DNA from 3 places in the Streptomyces sp. LX-29 genome. Region 1 is predicted to be linked to each of the others. Evidence: riboswitches for the same ligand, from Rfam matches in the RefSeq annotation. Region 1 holds a riboswitch; each other region holds the start of a gene.
The links. A riboswitch is a leader RNA that binds a small molecule or an ion and turns the genes downstream of it on or off. The one in region 1 is predicted to bind cyclic di-AMP.

Region 1 (5,251 bases):
GGTGACGTTGCGTCAAACCGGTGAGCCTTTCGGGGCGTCCGGCGCGACGGCGTGGGTCCTGACGTCGCACCACGGCGGGCCCCGCCGTCGCGGAGGGTAGCGGAGTCGGTCATACCGGATAGCGCGCTGAAATCGGGGAAGTGATCGAATCTGTCGTGGATCAGGCCCACAGTGTGATGTATCTGAGCCTTCCGGCGCAGGAGTGGATGGGGAGGACACGCCGCCGGGGCCGCTTCGCCGAAACACCGCACGCGTCGCGTGGCCGCGCCGCTACGGTAAGTCGCGATGTGGTCGCTGGGGGGCGCGGCGAGCCGATGGCCGGGAGGTAGAGACGACATGGGGCACTCACAGCAGGGCGGAACGCATGCCGAACTGCTCGACGGGCTGCTCGCCCGTGCCCAGAACGGGTTCGAGATCGACGAGGCGCTGCTCGTCCGGTTGCGTGACGCCCTGATGCACCAGACCGAGCTGCGCTCGTGCCGTCAGTGCAACGAGCCGCGCGGGCCGCTCGGTTACAGCACGTACCGGCACATCTTCCTGCTGCCCGACGGCAGCAGCGTGATGCTGTGGGAGCTGGAGCACAACACCGGCGCCGAGGAGCGCCCGCTGTACGAGCTGTACGACGACGAGGGTGCGTTGCTGGCCGCGGAGCGCCGGGTGCACGAGCGGACCGGTGGCGGCCGGTGGGACGAGTTCGACTCCGTGCCGCTGTGGATCCCGGAGCAACTGCTCAACGGCGCACCGCCGATGACGACGTCCCGCGCCTACGTCGCCGACAACTCGCCCGACCACGCCCGCCGTGTGCTGCGCCGCGCGGAGAACCCGGACCGGCCGGGCGAGGACGTGGAGCGACTGCTCACCACCGCCTTCGCGCACGACATCGCGCTCGCCCCCAAGCCGCGCCGGCGGTCGGGCGGTCCCGACGGGACGTGGTGCCGCTTCTACGAGCACGCGTTCCTGCTCGCCGACGGCGACGAGATCAGCCTGTGGGAGCTGGAGCACAACCTGACCAGCGACGGGCGGCTGGTGTGCGAGGTCTACCTCGACGAGGTCGCCGCGGAGCTCGCGGCCGACCGGCACGCCCGCGCGCTCGGGGTGGAGCTGTGAGGGCCCCACGCGCTCGGGATGGAGCGGTGAGCGGCCGCGCTCGGGGTGGAGCCGTGAGCGGCCGCGCCTAGCCGCCGTCGAGCCGTCTGGCCGCTGTCGGGCCGTCTGGCCGTGGTCGTGTCGCCTGGCCGCCGTCGCGCGGTCTGGCCGCCGTCGGGCCGTCTGACCGTGCTCGTGTCGCCTGGCCGCCGTCGCGCGTCCTCGCGTCCTGTGTCCGTCGGCGGGCCCCGCGCCCGAGCGCCGAGCGCCCACGGCCTACGCCGGATGGCTGCTGTCGAGTCGCCCCGCGGGGCGCCAGCCGCGAGCCTTGTGGGAGCCGGCGGCGGGAGCGGTGGCGCCGCCCGACGACGAAGCGACGAAGGCGGCCCGGTGGCGGCGGATCGGCGGCGGGGAGTCGGCGACGGCGAGTCGGCGGCGGGTCCGAACCCCGGGTCTGTCTGACGGCGGCGGAGCGGTACGCGGGAGAAGCCGGTGCGGGTGCGAGGCGGCAGGGCCGCGGTGGCGGAAGGCGAGGTCTACGAGACCGCGCCCGCCCGCCGCTTCGCCACCTGGCTGCCGGCGGCACTGATCGTCGGCGGGATCGTCTTCGAGTTGGCCACGCCGCCTGCGTACACCGCCGTGCCCTTCCTCTCCGCCGCACCGCTCATCGCCGCCCCCTTCTCCACCCTGAGGGTGACGCTGGCGATCGCCGCGGCCTCGGTGGCGGCGGCCTTAGGGCTGATGGTGGTGCAGGGGCTGCGGCACGCGGGGGAGGCGCAGACGCTCACGGAGCTGGCCACGGCGTGCACCGTGGGGCTCCTCGCCATCGCGACCAACCGGATGATGCGGCGCAGCGAGCGGCGGCTGGCCTCCGCGCGGGTCATCGCCGAGGCGGCACAGCGCGCCGTGCTGCCCACGCCCGCCGCCCGTCTGGGCGGATTGCGCATCGCCGCGCGGTACCAGGCGGCGCAGGCCGAGGCGCGCATCGGCGGAGACCTGTACGCGGTGCAGGGGACGCCGTACGGCGCGCGCGTCCTCGTCGCCGACGTCCGGGGCAAGGGGCTGGCGGCGGTCGAGGCCGTGGTGATCGTCCTCGGGGCGTTCCGGGAGGCGGCGGAGCAGGAGGCGACGCTGGCGGGCGTGGCGGGGCGGCTGGACCGGGCGCTGCGCCGGGAGGCCGAGCGGCGGGCGAGCGTGGAGCTGCGCGAGGGGTTCGCCACGGCGGTGCTGGTGGAGATCCCGCCCGGCGAGGCCACGCTGCGCCTGCTGAACCGCGGTCACCCGGCCCCGTTGCTGCTCCGCGCGGACGGCGGCGCGGGCTACCTGGAACCGACGGCGCCGGCGCTGCCCCTGGGCATGACGGACCTGGGGGAGTGGCCGGACGTGGTGGACGAGCGACCGTTCCCGGCCAGGGCGACGCTGCTGCTCTTCACGGACGGGGTGACCGAGGCGCGGGACCGGCACGGCGAGTTCTACGAACCGGCGGAGCGGTTGCGCGGCCACACCTTCGCGGGGCCGGACGCCCTGCTGGACGCGCTGGTCGTGGATGTCGCGCGCCATGCGCGCGGGAGGACGGCGGACGACATGGCGGTGCTCGCCGTCCACCGGCAGTCGAGCGCGGAGGGGCCGCCGGCCGACTCCCGCGCGGAGCGGCCGGTGCCGGCTGACTCCCGCGCGGAGCGGCCGGCCGACCCCTGGCGACCGGGCCACCCGGCCGGCCTCGCACACCCGGCGGACCGGGCGAGCAGCGCCGATAGCGGAACGTAGTCGACCGCCGCCCCTGCGCATAACAATTGACGCACGATCAGCGGTGGCGGGTTTCCGCCGCGCGATCTTGGTGACTCAACTCTCCGGCAACTTGCTCAGATTTGCCGGAAAGTGACCGAATGTGGGGCGTCGATTCTGCACGGATTCCAGGGAACGGCTTGGAAACACGCCGGGCGGTCTATTAACGTTCGATAACGCAGCGCGGTCGTCACAGCCGCCGCAAGAGGCGGCACCGTGCGCCGTCGCCGAATCCCGCACGCACAGCAGCGCGAGCACCAACAGCATCACCGCAGCACCTAGGGAACCGGGGAACCACCATCCTTGGGGTGAATCGGGCGCTTCCTCGGAGGAGCCCGTAGGAGACCTTCCTGCTCCGAACCCGTCAGCTAACCCGGTAGGCGAGACGGAAGGAAAGGAGTACGCCCCCGTGGCGTCCAACAGGTCTGCCTTCGACGAGGCGCCGTACAGCCCCTCCGGTGTTTCCGGCGCCCCCTACGGTCCGGGTGTCCTTCCCGGCCCGGGTGGTGGTCCGACCTCGACCATGGCCCCCGCTCGCGCTGTCCCCTCGGCCGCCTCCGCGATGCCCTCGGGCCCCGCCACATCCGGCGCCCCCACCATCGCCAGCCCCGTCGTGGCCCCTCCGCACGATGCCTTCGGGCCCGAGGACGAGGACGGGGAGGAGTGGAATCCCACGGCGGACTCCATAGCCCCGGTCCGCGGCCGGCACCGGGTGGTCAAGCAGCGCGGCGGCGGCATGGCGCGCAGCGGCGCGGTGCTCGGCGTCGGTGTCATCGCGGCGGTGGGCGCGGGCGGCATGGCGACCGCCAAGGACCGACCCAACCCGCCGATCTCCATGCCCGACCTGGGGCAGGTCGCCGACGAGGTGCAGGGCGTGCTCCCGGAGGCGAGGGAGCTGCCCGGTGCCACGCGGCTCGTCTCCGACGCGGTCGGCCCGGGCAACGTCGCCTCCGCACCGGGCGCGCCCGCGGCCGCGGCCCCGCTCTCCACGGCCGGTCTGACCGCCGAGGACGCGGCGAACGGCGCCACCGACGCCGGCGAGGCGCTGCGCGCCCGCATCATGCAGCAGGCCGAGTATCAGCAGAACGCGGCCGACGACGCCCAGCGCGAGGCCGCCGCGCGAGCCGCCGCCGAGCAGGCCGCCAAGGCGGCCGCGGCCCAGGCCAAGGCCGAGGCCGACGAGGCGAAGAAGGCCGCCGAGGCCGAGGCCGAGCGCAAGGCGGAGGAGGCCGCACGCAAGGCCGAGGCCGAGCGGAAGGCGGAGGCCGCGGCCAAGGCGAAGGCCGAAGCGGAGGCAGAGGCTGAGGCGGACGCGGAGGCGGACGCGGGGTCGGAATCCGGCTCCGGAGGCGACAGCGGGACCAGCGCCGGCGCGTATGCCCTCCCGGTCGCCTCCTACACCCTCACCTCCACCTTCGGCCAGGCCGGCGACCTGTGGTCCGCCGACCACACGGGGCAGGACTTCGCCGCTCCCACCGGCACCCCGGTCAAGGCGGTCCACGGGGGCACGATCACCTCCGCCGGCTGGGCCGGCGCCTACGGCTACCGCATCGTCCTCACGCTCCCCGACGGCACCGAGATCTGGTACTGCCACCTGTCATCCATGGTCAAGACCTCGGGCACGGTGTCCACCGGCGACGTCATCGGCCGCGTCGGCGCCACCGGCAACGTGACCGGTCCCCACCTCCACCTGGAGGTCCGCCCGGGCGGCGGCTCCCCGGTCGATCCCCTGGCGTGGCTGCGCCAGCACGGCCTGAACCCGTGACCACGACAGCCGTGATCACACCACCCGTGACCGCACCCGCGAGCACGACACCGTGACCGCACTCGCGAGCTCGACACGCGTGAGCACGCCGGCCTGAACCCGAGGCCAGCCTCTCCCCCCACAGCCCCGATACGCCGGCGGCTCTGGCGCTCTCTCCCCCCTTGACGCCAGGGCCGCCGGTTCGTTTTCCCGCGCTCTCGGGAGCCCGGGTGCGGCGCGCGCCGCGACGGCGAGCGGGCCGACCCCTGTGGCACCAGCGCCGCGGGGTCACCGGGCCCGGGTCACGGAGCCCGGGTCACGTGGCCACGGGCGCGGGGTGTCGGCGGTGCTCAGCCGGCGCGGCGGTCGGCGGCCGCCCAGGAGGCGAGGGCGACCCCGCCCGCCACGGCGGCGACGGCCGGCCAGGCGCCGATCTTCTTGGCCAGCGGGTGGGAGCCCGCGAACGCGGCCACATACAGCCCGCTCAGGGCCGCCGCGGTTCCGGCACCGCCCCGCTCCTTCCAGCCCCGCGCCGCCGCGACCCCCGCTGCGGCCAGCACCACACCGCCCAGGGGCCGCCTCTTCGTCCACCGGGCGACCCCGTAGCCGCCCACGAGACCGCCCGCGGCCACCACG
Region 2 (5,251 bases), 320 kb from region 1:
CCCTCGATCGTCCGCTTGTGGCGGGCCAGCGCGTCACGGGAGCGCCGGAGCTCGGCCAGTCGGCCGCCGGCCTCCGCGCGGGTCTGTCGGAGGCCGCGCAGCTGGCGCGCCACGCCGGCGGCGGCCGCGGCCTGCCGGCTGTCCGCGCGGTCGGCGAGCGAGGCGCGCTCCAGGTACTGGTCGGGGTCGGAGGAGAGGGCCAGTTGCAGCTCGGGGGCGACCGAGCCGGAGCGGTACTGCGCGGTGGCGGCGGAGCCCAACGCGTCACGGGAGGCGTTGAGCCGCTCCGCCTTGCGGGCGGCCTCGTCGCGCAGCTCGTCGTACCGGGCGCGGGCCGTGTCGGCCTTCTCCTTCGCGCCGTTGTACCGCTCGGTGGCCTCCTCGGCCTGCCGGTGGTACTCGTCGACCTTCGCCTTCACCTGCGCGGGGGAGAGCCGCGGCTGGGCCTGCGCGTCGGTGTCGGCTCCGGTCACGGCGCCGGCGACCCCGGCGAGGGCCAGGGCCGCGGCGGCGTGGGCCGAACCGCCGGGGAGCAGCCGCCGTCTGGGCTTCCGATGCGAGGCCACGACGTGATCACCATTCCTTCCGGGGTGACGGCGGCGCCCCTACGCAGCGTGACGAGGAGCGGGCCGGCGTCTGGAGGAGGACGCTAAGCCCGCGCGCGGGGCCAAGGCGGGGCGATGCGGGAGAGTGAATGGATTCGGCGGCTCGGCGACCGGAGCTGAGAGCTTGGGCGGCGGGTCGCCGCAGGTGAACGCGCGGGTCTGACCGAGGTTCCGAAGACGCCACGGTCGCGGGGCGCGCGATGGTATACGGGCACCGCCGCGAGCGGCACGGCACCCACGCGGCCTGCCGGCGCCCCGCCGCGGCTACGCTCCGAGGCCATGAACGTACTGATCAACGTCTTCGTCGGCCTCCACATCGTCGGCATCGCCGCCCTGCTCGGGGGCTTCCTCTCGCAGATGAAGGCGATGCGCGGGGGCGAGGCGCGGATGACCCCGGGCATGCTGCACGGCGCGCTCACCATGCTGATCACCGGCGTGGCCCTGGTCGGGCTCAACCAGGCCGACGACCAGCCGGTCAACAACCTCAAGATCGGGATCAAGATGGCGCTGCTGATCGTGATCCTCGCGCTGGTCTACGTGAAGCGGGACGAGGAGCGCGTCGCCACGCCCGTCTTCGGCCTGGTGGGGCTGCTGACCACGGCGAACGTCTTCATCGCGGTGCTGTGGACCTGAGCGGGCCGGGACCGGGGGCGCCGGTTCCGGTGCCCGCCGGTTCCCGCACCCGCCCGCCGCGGCGCCCCGGGATGACGCCGGGCGCCGCCGGCTAGGCCGGGCGCACGTTGCCGTAGATCGGCATCTCCGTGATCGGAGCGATCTTCACGACGTCGCCCGGCTTCGGCGCGTGGATCATCATTCCGTCGCCGATGTAGAGCCCCACATGGCTGATGTCGTCGTAGAAGAAGACCAGGTCACCCGGGATGAGCTCGGACGTCGCCACCCGCTGGCCGACCTTCACCTGGTCCCAGGTGGTGCGCGGCAGGGTGACCTCGGCGGACTTCCAGGCGGCCTGGGTGAGCCCCGAGCAGTCGTACGAGCCGGGGCCGGTCGCTCCCCAGACGTACGGCTTGCCGAGCTGGGCCCGGGCGAAGGCGATCGCCCGCTCCGCCTTGGTGGCGTGTGAGCCGGAGTCGCTCCCGGAGCCCGAGCCGGACCCGGTGTCGGTCCCGGTCCCGCTGTCGCCGCCGGCGTCCTGGTCGGGCGTGGGCTGCTGCCTGCGCCGCTCGGCCTCCTCGCGCTGCCGCTCCTTCTCCGCCAGTTCGGCGGCCTTGCGGCGGGCCTCCGCCTCCTTGCGCCTCTCGATCGCCGCCAGTCGCGCCTTCTCCTCGGCGGTCAGCCGCGACAGCAGCGTGCGGGCCTCCGCCAGCTTGCCCTGGACGGTCTCCTTCTTGGCCCGCAGCCGCTTCTGCGACTCGGACAGCCGGGTCAGGCTCCGGGCGGCCTCGGCGCGCTGGGTGGCCGCCTCCGCCGTCTGGACGCGGAAGTCGTCGACCGCCTCCTTCTGGCGGCCGGTGAGCCGGTCCATGAGGTGGCTCCGGTCGAAGAAGTCCTGCGGGTCGGAGGCGAGCAGCAGGGTCGCGGTGTTCGCCACCCCGCCGTGCCGGTACTGGGCCGCGGCGTACGCGCCCAGGACGCGCCGTGCCTCGTTGAGCTTCTCGGTGCGCCGCGCGGCGTCCTCGATCATGCGGTCCACGGTGGCGCGCTGCTTGTCCGCGCGCTCCTCGGCCGCGTTGTACTCCTGGGTGGCGGTGCCCGCCTCCCGGTAGAGCGTGTCGACCCGCTCCTTGACCTCCTCCATGGTCGGCTCGGGCGCGCGGGGCGCGGCCTGCGCGCTCGGGGCGGCCTGGGACAGCAGGGTGACCGAGGCGAGGGCGGCGGTGGTGACGCCGACGGCCGTCCGGCGGCCGGCGGGCGCGGACTGGATCCGGGCGGATATCCGGGGGCGCGGTTTGCGGTGCGACGCCAAGGAGGCGCCTCCTTCCGTGGACCGCCTACCGGGTTAGCTGTCGGGTTCGGGCGTCGGAAGGCTGCCCTACGGTCCGTACGGGCCGGTGTCGAGCGAGAGCACCGATGGCCGGTGGTCCGATACGGTCTGATTCACCCCGGTCCTGCGTGTGGGTCCCCGGCTCCGGGTGCCTGGTGGGGCAGGGCCGGACTCGACGGAGGCGGCCCGTGCCGGCGCGGTCGCCGACGGGCGGTGCGGGCCGCTTGGGCGAGCACGCTAGCCAACGCGCGGGGCTCCTGGGAAGCCTGGTGTTCGATTTGCCCCGACACCATTCCGTGACTTCGTCGGCCCGTTGTCGGTGCGGACGCCTAGACTCGTGTGGCGATGAGCAGCAGCCTCTTTGACGACAGCTTCCTGGCGGGCCTCGAACCTTCGGGCGAGGAGCCCCCGCCGCCGCCCGAGGACCCCGAGGACGTCGGGTACGCGGCCGCGGAGGAGGTGCCGCACGACCTGTTCGGCGACACTTTTAACGTGCCCGCACCGAGGGAGCCCAGGGACACCCACTACCGGGACGGCGCCCCCCGCCCCGCCGTCGACCCGGCGGCGCTCCTGGAAGGGCTCAACGAGCAGCAGAGGGCCGCCGTCGAGCACTCCGGCGGACCGCTGCTGATCGTCGCCGGCGCCGGCTCCGGCAAGACCCGGGTGCTGACCCATCGCATCGCCCATCTGCTCGGCACGCGCCGGGTGCACCCCGGCCAGATCCTGGCGATCACCTTCACCAACAAGGCCGCCGGCGAGATGAAGGAGCGCGTCGAGGACCTGGTCGGCCCGCGGGCGAGCGCCATGTGGGTGATGACCTTCCACAGCGCCTGCGTGCGCATCCTGCGCCGCGAGTCGAAGAAGCTCGGCTTCACCTCGTCCTTCTCGATCTACGACGCGGCCGACTCCAAGCGGCTGATGGCGCTGGTCTGCCGGGACCTCGACCTGGACCCCAAGCGCTTCCCGCCCAAGTCCTTCAGCGCGAAGGTCTCCAACCTCAAGAACGAGCTCATCGACGAGGAGACCTTCGCCGGCCAGGCCGCGGACGGCTTCGAGAAGACGCTCGCCCAGGCGTACGCGATGTACCAGTCGCGGCTGCGCGAGGCGAACGCGCTGGACTTCGACGACATCATCATGACGACGGTCAACCTGCTCCAGGCGTTCCCGGACGTCGCCGAGCACTACCGCCGTCGCTTCCGCCATGTGCTGGTCGACGAGTACCAGGACACCAACCACGCGCAGTACACACTGGTGCGCGAGCTGGTGGGCACCGACACCGAGGAGCTCCCCGCCGCCGAGCTGTGCGTGGTGGGCGACGCCGACCAGTCGATCTACGCCTTCCGCGGCGCCACCATCCGCAACATCCTCCAGTTCGAGGAGGACTACCCGCAGGCCAGGACGATCCTGCTGGAGCAGAACTACCGCTCCACCCAGACCATCCTGAACGCCGCCAACGCGGTCATCGAGCGGAACGAGAACCGCCGCCCCAAGAACCTGTGGACCGAGGCCGGCGCCGGGGCGACGATCACCGGCTATGTCGCGGACACCGAGCACGACGAAGCCCAGTTCGTCGCCGACGAGATCGACCGGCTGACCGACGACGGCCACGCCAAGGCCGGCGACGTCGCCGTCTTCTACCGCACCAACGCCCAGTCCCGCGTCTTCGAAGAGATCTTCATCCGGGTGGGCCTGCCCTACAAGGTCGTCGGCGGCGTGCGCTTCTACGAGCGCAAGGAGGTCCGGGACGTCCTGGCCTACCTGCGGGTGCTGGCCAACCCTGAGGACACCGTCCCGCTGCGGCGCATCCTCAACGTGCCCAAGCGCGGCATCGGCGAGCGCGCCGAGGCGATGATCGAGGCCCTCGCGCTGCGCGAGAAGATCTCCTTCGCGCAGGCGCTGCGCCGCGTCGACGAGGCGTACGGCATGGCGGCCCGCTCCAGCAACGCCGTGAAGCGCTTCAACACGCTGCTGGAGGAGCTGCGCACGGTCGTGGAGTCGGGCGCCGGCCCCGCCACCGTGCTGGAGGCCGTCCTGGAGCGCACCGGCTACCTCGCCGAGCTGCAGAACTCCACCGACCCGCAGGACGAGACCCGCATCGAGAACCTCCAGGAGCTGGCCTCGGTCGCCCTGGAGTTCGAGCAGGAGCGCACCGAGGCCGAGCCGGGCACCCTCGCCGAGTTCCTGGAGCGGGTGGCCCTGGTCGCCGACTCCGACCAGATCCCCGACGAGGACACCGAGGGCACCGGCGTCATCACCCTGATGACCCTGCACACCGCCAAGGGCCTGGAGTTCCCGGTGGTCTTCCTGACCGGCCTGGAGGACGGCGTCTTCCCGCACATGCGGGCGCTGGGCCAGACCAAGGAGCTGGAGGAGGAGCGCCGGCTGGCGTACGTGGGCATCACCCGCGCCCGCGAGCGGCTGTACCTGACCCGGTCCACCATGCGCAGCGCTTGGGGCCAGCCCTCGTACAACCCGCCCTCGCGCTTCCTGGAGGAGATCCCCGACCAGTATCTGACCTGGAAGCGGACCGGGCCGTCGACACCGTCGGCCAGCATGAGCGCGCTGGGCTCGCGGGGCTCCGGGGCGTCGATGGGCGCCATGGGCGCGGTCTCCGGGATCACCTCCGCCCTCTCGGCCTCCTCCGCCGCCCGCGGCAAGACGGCTGCCAGCGGCTTCGCCACCCGCCGTGCCACGGAGCGGCCCG
Region 3 (5,251 bases), 1.9 Mb from region 1:
GCTGGTCAGCCGCCGACGACGACCGTGAGCAGCGGGCAGGCCGGCTGGGGGTCCGGGGGTCGTCCCCCGGGAACAGCAGCCTTCCCGCGCTCGCCGGTCAGCCGCGGCTGACCGCCCTCACTCGCCAGCCGCCGACGACCCGCCCCCTCGCACACCCCTCGATCGAAGGAGACAACGGCCACCATGGACGCTGTGACCCAGGTCCCCGTGCCGGTCAACGAGCCGGTGCACACCTACGCCCCCGGTACCCCGGAGCGCGCCCGTCTGGAAACCAAGCTCAAGGAGCTGAGCCAGAACCCGATCGAGCTGCCGATGACCATCGGCGGCGTGAAGCGGATGGGCGGCGGTGAGCGCTTCGACGTGGTGCAGCCGCACAACCACTCCGCGGTGCTCGGCACCTACGCCAACGCCACCGAGGCCGACGCCCGGGACGCCGTCGACGCCGCCCTGGCCGCCGCCCCGGCCTGGCGCGCGACCTCCTTCGACGACCGCGCGGCGATCATCCTGCGCGCCGCCGAGCTGCTGGCCGGCCCCTGGCGCGAGACGATGGCCGCCTCGACCATGCTGGGCCAGTCCAAGACCGCCCAGCAGGCCGAGATCGACACCCCCTGCGAGCTCGTCGACTTCTGGCGCTTCAACGTCGCGTACGCCCGCCAGATCCTGGCCGAGCAGCCCCCGGCCAACGCGCCGGGCGTGTGGAACCGCATGGACCACCGCCCGCTGGAGGGCTTCGTCTACGCGATCACCCCCTTCAACTTCACCGCGATCGCGGGCAACCTGCCGACCGCCCCGGCCCTGATGGGCAACGTGGTCGTGTGGAAGCCGTCCCCGACGCAGACGCACTCCGCCGTGCTGCTCATGCAGCTCCTGGAGGAGGCCGGCCTGCCGAAGGGCGTCATCAACCTGGTGACGGGCGACGGCCTGGCCGTCTCCGAGGTGGCCCTGAACCACCGCGACCTGGCGGGCATCCACTTCACCGGCTCGACCAAGACCTTCCAGCACCTGTGGAAGACGGTCGGCAACAACATCGAGAAGTACCGCTCCTACCCGCGCATCGTCGGCGAGACGGGCGGCAAGGACTTCGTGGTGGCGCACCCGAGCGCCGACCGCGCCGCGCTGAAGACCGCGCTGACCCGCGGCTCCTTCGAGTTCCAGGGCCAGAAGTGCTCCGCGTCCTCGCGCGCGTACATCCCGGCCTCCATCTGGAACGACGGCTTCAAGGAGGAGTTCGCGGCCGAGGTCGACGGCATCACCATGGGTGACGTCACCGAACTGTCGCACTTCATCGGTGCCGTCATCGACGACCGCGCCTTCGCCAAGAACAAGGCCGCGATCGACCGCGCCGCCGCCGACCCGAGCTGCACGATCATCGCCGGCGGCAGCTACGACGACTCGGTGGGCTACTTCGTGCGCCCGACCGTCATCGAGTGCACGGACCCGGAGAACGAGGTCTTCAAGGCGGAGTACTTCGGCCCGATCCTCGCGGTGTACGTGTACGACGACAGCTCGGACGAGAAGTACGACGAGATGCTGACCCAGATGGAGTCGGTCTCGGACTACGCCCTGACCGGCGCGGTCATCGCCAACGACCGCGCCGCCGCCGCGTACACGATGGAGAAGCTCCGCTTCGCCGCGGGCAACTTCTACATCAACGACAAGTCGACCGGCGCCGTCGTCGGCCAGCAGCCCTTCGGCGGCGGCCGTGCCTCCGGCACCAACGACAAGGCGGGCGCCCCGCAGAACCTGATGCGCTGGACCCTGACCCGCGCCATCAAGGAGACGCTGGTCCCGCCGACGGACTACCGCTACCCGCACATGGGCTGAGCCCTTGACGGCTGACGGCACGTCCGTCCCAAGACACCGCCCCCCTGCCGGTCCTCACGCCGGCAGGGGGGCGGTTTCCATTGCGGCGCCGCCGCACCGCAAGGGAGATGTGCGTCTGGCCTGACCTCCTTGGTCTACCTGACCCGGCCGTACCAGACCTGGCTGGTCCAGATCTTCTCCAGCCGCACCGACTTGCCGGGCTTCGGAGAGTGCCAGATCTTGCCCTTACCGGCGTAGATGCCCACGTGGTAGACGTTCGAGCCGGAGTGGAAGAACACCAGGTCACCCGCCTTGCGGGAGCCCCTGGAGATGTGCCGGGTCTTGTTGTACTGCGAGGCCGCCGTGCGCGGCAGCTTCTTGCCGGCCTTCTTGTACGAGTACTGGGTGAGCCCCGAGCAGTCGAAGGCGTTCGGCCCCGTGGCGCCCCAGCGGTAGGGAGCCCCCTTCTTCGAGGCGGCGACCTTCAACGCCGTCTTGGCCGGTGCCGGCTTGGCCTGGGTGGCCGCCTGGGCCTCGGCCGACATGACGGGCACGAGGGCGGTCGCGGCGACAGCCGCGGTGGTGAGGGCACAGGTCGCCCCGGCCTTGGAGATGAGCGCGGGTATGCGAGTACGCGGAGAACGCGTGGACATGCAAAAGCCCTTCGTCATCCGCCTACGAAAGATGACCTGTCGGGTTCGGGCTGACAAAGTTGCCCGGCCACATGCGTGGCTTCACCCCAAGGGCCACCGGTTTCGTGGCCCGTCGTGCTTGGGTCTCCCGCTCCTGCCGAACTCGTGGTTCCGAGCGTGGATCCGAGCGGTGGCAGGACTCGGCGTCCGCCCGGATCGCCCCGTCGGGATGACGGGGACTGAACAACGGTTATGGATACTGCGTCATGAACGGCCGGAATACCGAGCTGAAACGATCACTTGTGAACTTATTCACGGCTTAGCACGCCGGGCGCGCCACGCCCGTCATGACGGAAGTAGGGGGATTTTTACGGTGACTGAGCGGGCGTCGACGGACCGCCCGTAACCCGCCCGTGACCTGGGAACCGGGCCCGGCGCACAACGGGTCGTCATCGGTCAAGCCGAGATGGCGGTTGGCGGGGCGTCAGCCGCGACGCCCGGCACGCTCGCGCCGGGGATGAAAGGGGCCCGCCAGCACCGAGGCGGTGGCCATCGCGGCGGCGCTCCGACGCGTCCTCGGGCGCTCGTCGGGGGCGCTCGACAGGGGGCGCCCGGCGGCAGCCGGCTGCGTGGCGCACCGCGGGGCCGCCCGGTGGAACCCGCCGGTCGGGCATGGGCGACGACTCCGCGCGCCGCGCCCCGACGCGGAGGCGCGCGGAACCCACGGCAACGACACGCTTCGAGCCGTCCGGCCGCCCGGCGCCCCGGCCACCCGGCCGCGGTGCCACCCGGACAGGCGGGCCACCCGGACAGGCGGGCCACCCGGACAGTCGAGCCGTCCGACAGAGATCAGGCCCCTGGGCGCACCCGCCCCGGTGGGTCGCCGCCCGACCGGGGCACCGCATCCGGCCCCGCCCCCGGCGGAACTCCACGTCTCAGATAGTAGGACGTCCGACTAATTGTGCAGACAGCCCGGCTCCGCTGGCTTACGTTGGTGTCAGCCGAACATGTCGCTCCATCCAGCGACGGCGGATGCGGCCCGGTGCTGGCGCAGGTGACCCCTGCCGCACCCGGCCCCCGCCCCTCACGGCTTCATATCCACCTTCTCGGGGCTCTCAACAGCAAGAGGAGACGTGACCATGGCCGAGACCGCCGTCCGCCGCGCCCGCCACACCGTCCGCCGCAAGACCGACCACCTCGACGCCGACCGGAAGAACGCCGCCGCCGCGCTGCAGCGGGCGCTCGACCGCCGCGACAACGGCGGCGCCACCGGTCACTGAGGTCGGACGCGGCGCGGGCGGGTGATCGTGAAGTGGTCGACCCGCTCGCCCGACTCCGCGAGCGTGGTGACCCTCATCCGCGGGGCGCGCCCGCCCGGATCGACCTCCACCGCGAGGAACGAGAAGCCGGTGTAGCGGACCCGCGACCACTCCACCTGTTCCGGGCTCTTCTGCCGACCCCTGGTCCAGTGGTAGGTGTCCACGTGGTCCAGGTCCTTCTCGTGTCCCTCGTAGCTGTCGGGGACCGGGAAGGAGTACAGCCGGGCGCCGGCGCCGCCCGCGGTGGCGTAGACGATCCCGTCGCGCGTGGGGTCGGTCTCCCCACCGATCGGCACCGGACGGGACTCCCCGCCACGCCGAATGGCGTCGGTCCGCTCGTAGACGTGGTTGTGTCCGTTGACCACCAGGTCCACCCCGTGCTTCTCGAAGAGCGGCACCCAGGCGTCGCGGACGCCGCCGTCCGAGGCGTGCGCGCTGGTGGTGGAGTACGCGCAGTGGTGGAAGAAGACCACGATGAAGTCGACGCCGGGGGTCTTCCGCAGCTCCCCCAGCCGGCGGTCCAGCCAGCGGGTCTGCCTCCCCTCGGTGTACCCCCGGTTGGCGGGGATCTCGTGCGAGACGTCGTTGGCGTCCAGCGCCACCACGGCCACGTTCCCGTAGACGAAGGAGTAGACGCCGGGCGCCGTGCGCGGGTCGGGGCCGTTCTCGGGCAGTGACCAGCGGGCCAGCTGACCGCCGTAGCCGTCCGGGGAGTACCACGCCTCCATGTCGTGGTTGCCGGTCGTGACCATCCACGGGACCCGTGCGGCCACCGACTCGGTCTGTGCCAGGAACTGGTCCCAGAGCCGCGCGTCATAGGTGTCGTCGGTCCCGCCCTGCCCGGAGGAGTCCGCGTAGCAGATGTCGCCGGCGTGCAGATGGAAGGACGGGTTCTGACCCAGGATCAGCTGGTCGTTGGCGAGCGCGTCATAGCTGATGCCCTGGTCGCCGAAGGCGGTGAAAACGAACCTCTCGGCCTGGGCGGGGGCGGTGCGGAAGGTACCGAGGGAGGAGAAGCGGCGCGGGTCGGCCGGGTCGGAGCCGTCGTGGCCGACGCCGTAGTAGTAGGTGACACCCGGGCGCAGCCCGTCCAGCGCGGCGTGCAGGTAGTACTGCTCCACCGCCGGGAGCCGGTCGCTGAGCGGCGGGGTGTGCAGCCGCCGTACCTCCGCCTCGATCCTGCGACTCAGCTCCCAGGGCTTGAGACCGACGCGGACGTACGGCTTCCGCACCGCCAGGGGCACCTGCCAGGAGATCCGCATCTGGGTGCGGGGATCGGCGCCGAACGCCAGGTGGCGCCCGAACGGGGCCACCAGCGAGCCGTCGACCCCGCCCACCGCGACGGAGCGGACCCGTGTCGGCGCGGGGGCCGGCCGCTCCGCGCCGCACGCGGCCCCGCCCAGCGCCACCGCGCCGGCCATGGCCCCCGCTCCGGCCGCACCGGTGCGCAGCACCCGCCGCCGGGAGAACCTGGCGCGCAGGTAGGCGTGCTGCTCG

Region 2: another riboswitch for cyclic di-AMP. It lies ahead of LRS74_RS19205 (C40 family peptidase); the one in region 1 lies ahead of LRS74_RS17810 (M23 family metallopeptidase).
Region 3: another riboswitch for cyclic di-AMP. It lies ahead of LRS74_RS09410 (C40 family peptidase); the one in region 1 lies ahead of LRS74_RS17810 (M23 family metallopeptidase).

Annotation. Positions count from the first base shown of each region.
Region 1 is NZ_CP089746.1:4,124,385-4,129,635, forward strand. It holds gene LRS74_RS17800 (DUF6227 family protein) at 337-1,107, shown strand; gene LRS74_RS17805 (PP2C family protein-serine/threonine phosphatase) at 1,585-2,853, shown strand; cyclic di-AMP (ydaO/yuaA leader) riboswitch at 3,129-3,269, shown strand; gene LRS74_RS17810 (M23 family metallopeptidase) at 3,281-4,636, shown strand; gene LRS74_RS17815 (hypothetical protein) at 4,966-5,251, opposite strand, start outside.
Region 2 is NZ_CP089746.1:4,448,969-4,454,219, forward strand. It holds gene LRS74_RS19195 (C40 family peptidase) at 1-566, opposite strand, end outside; gene LRS74_RS19200 (hypothetical protein) at 885-1,238, shown strand; gene LRS74_RS19205 (C40 family peptidase) at 1,330-2,529, opposite strand; cyclic di-AMP (ydaO/yuaA leader) riboswitch at 2,536-2,720, opposite strand; gene pcrA (DNA helicase PcrA) at 2,893-5,251, shown strand, end outside.
Region 3 is NZ_CP089746.1:2,221,955-2,227,205, forward strand. It holds gene pruA (L-glutamate gamma-semialdehyde dehydrogenase) at 184-1,824, shown strand; gene LRS74_RS09410 (C40 family peptidase) at 1,959-2,456, opposite strand; cyclic di-AMP (ydaO/yuaA leader) riboswitch at 2,460-2,623, opposite strand; gene LRS74_RS09415 (hypothetical protein) at 3,575-3,715, shown strand; gene LRS74_RS09420 (metallophosphoesterase family protein) at 3,709-5,251, opposite strand, start outside.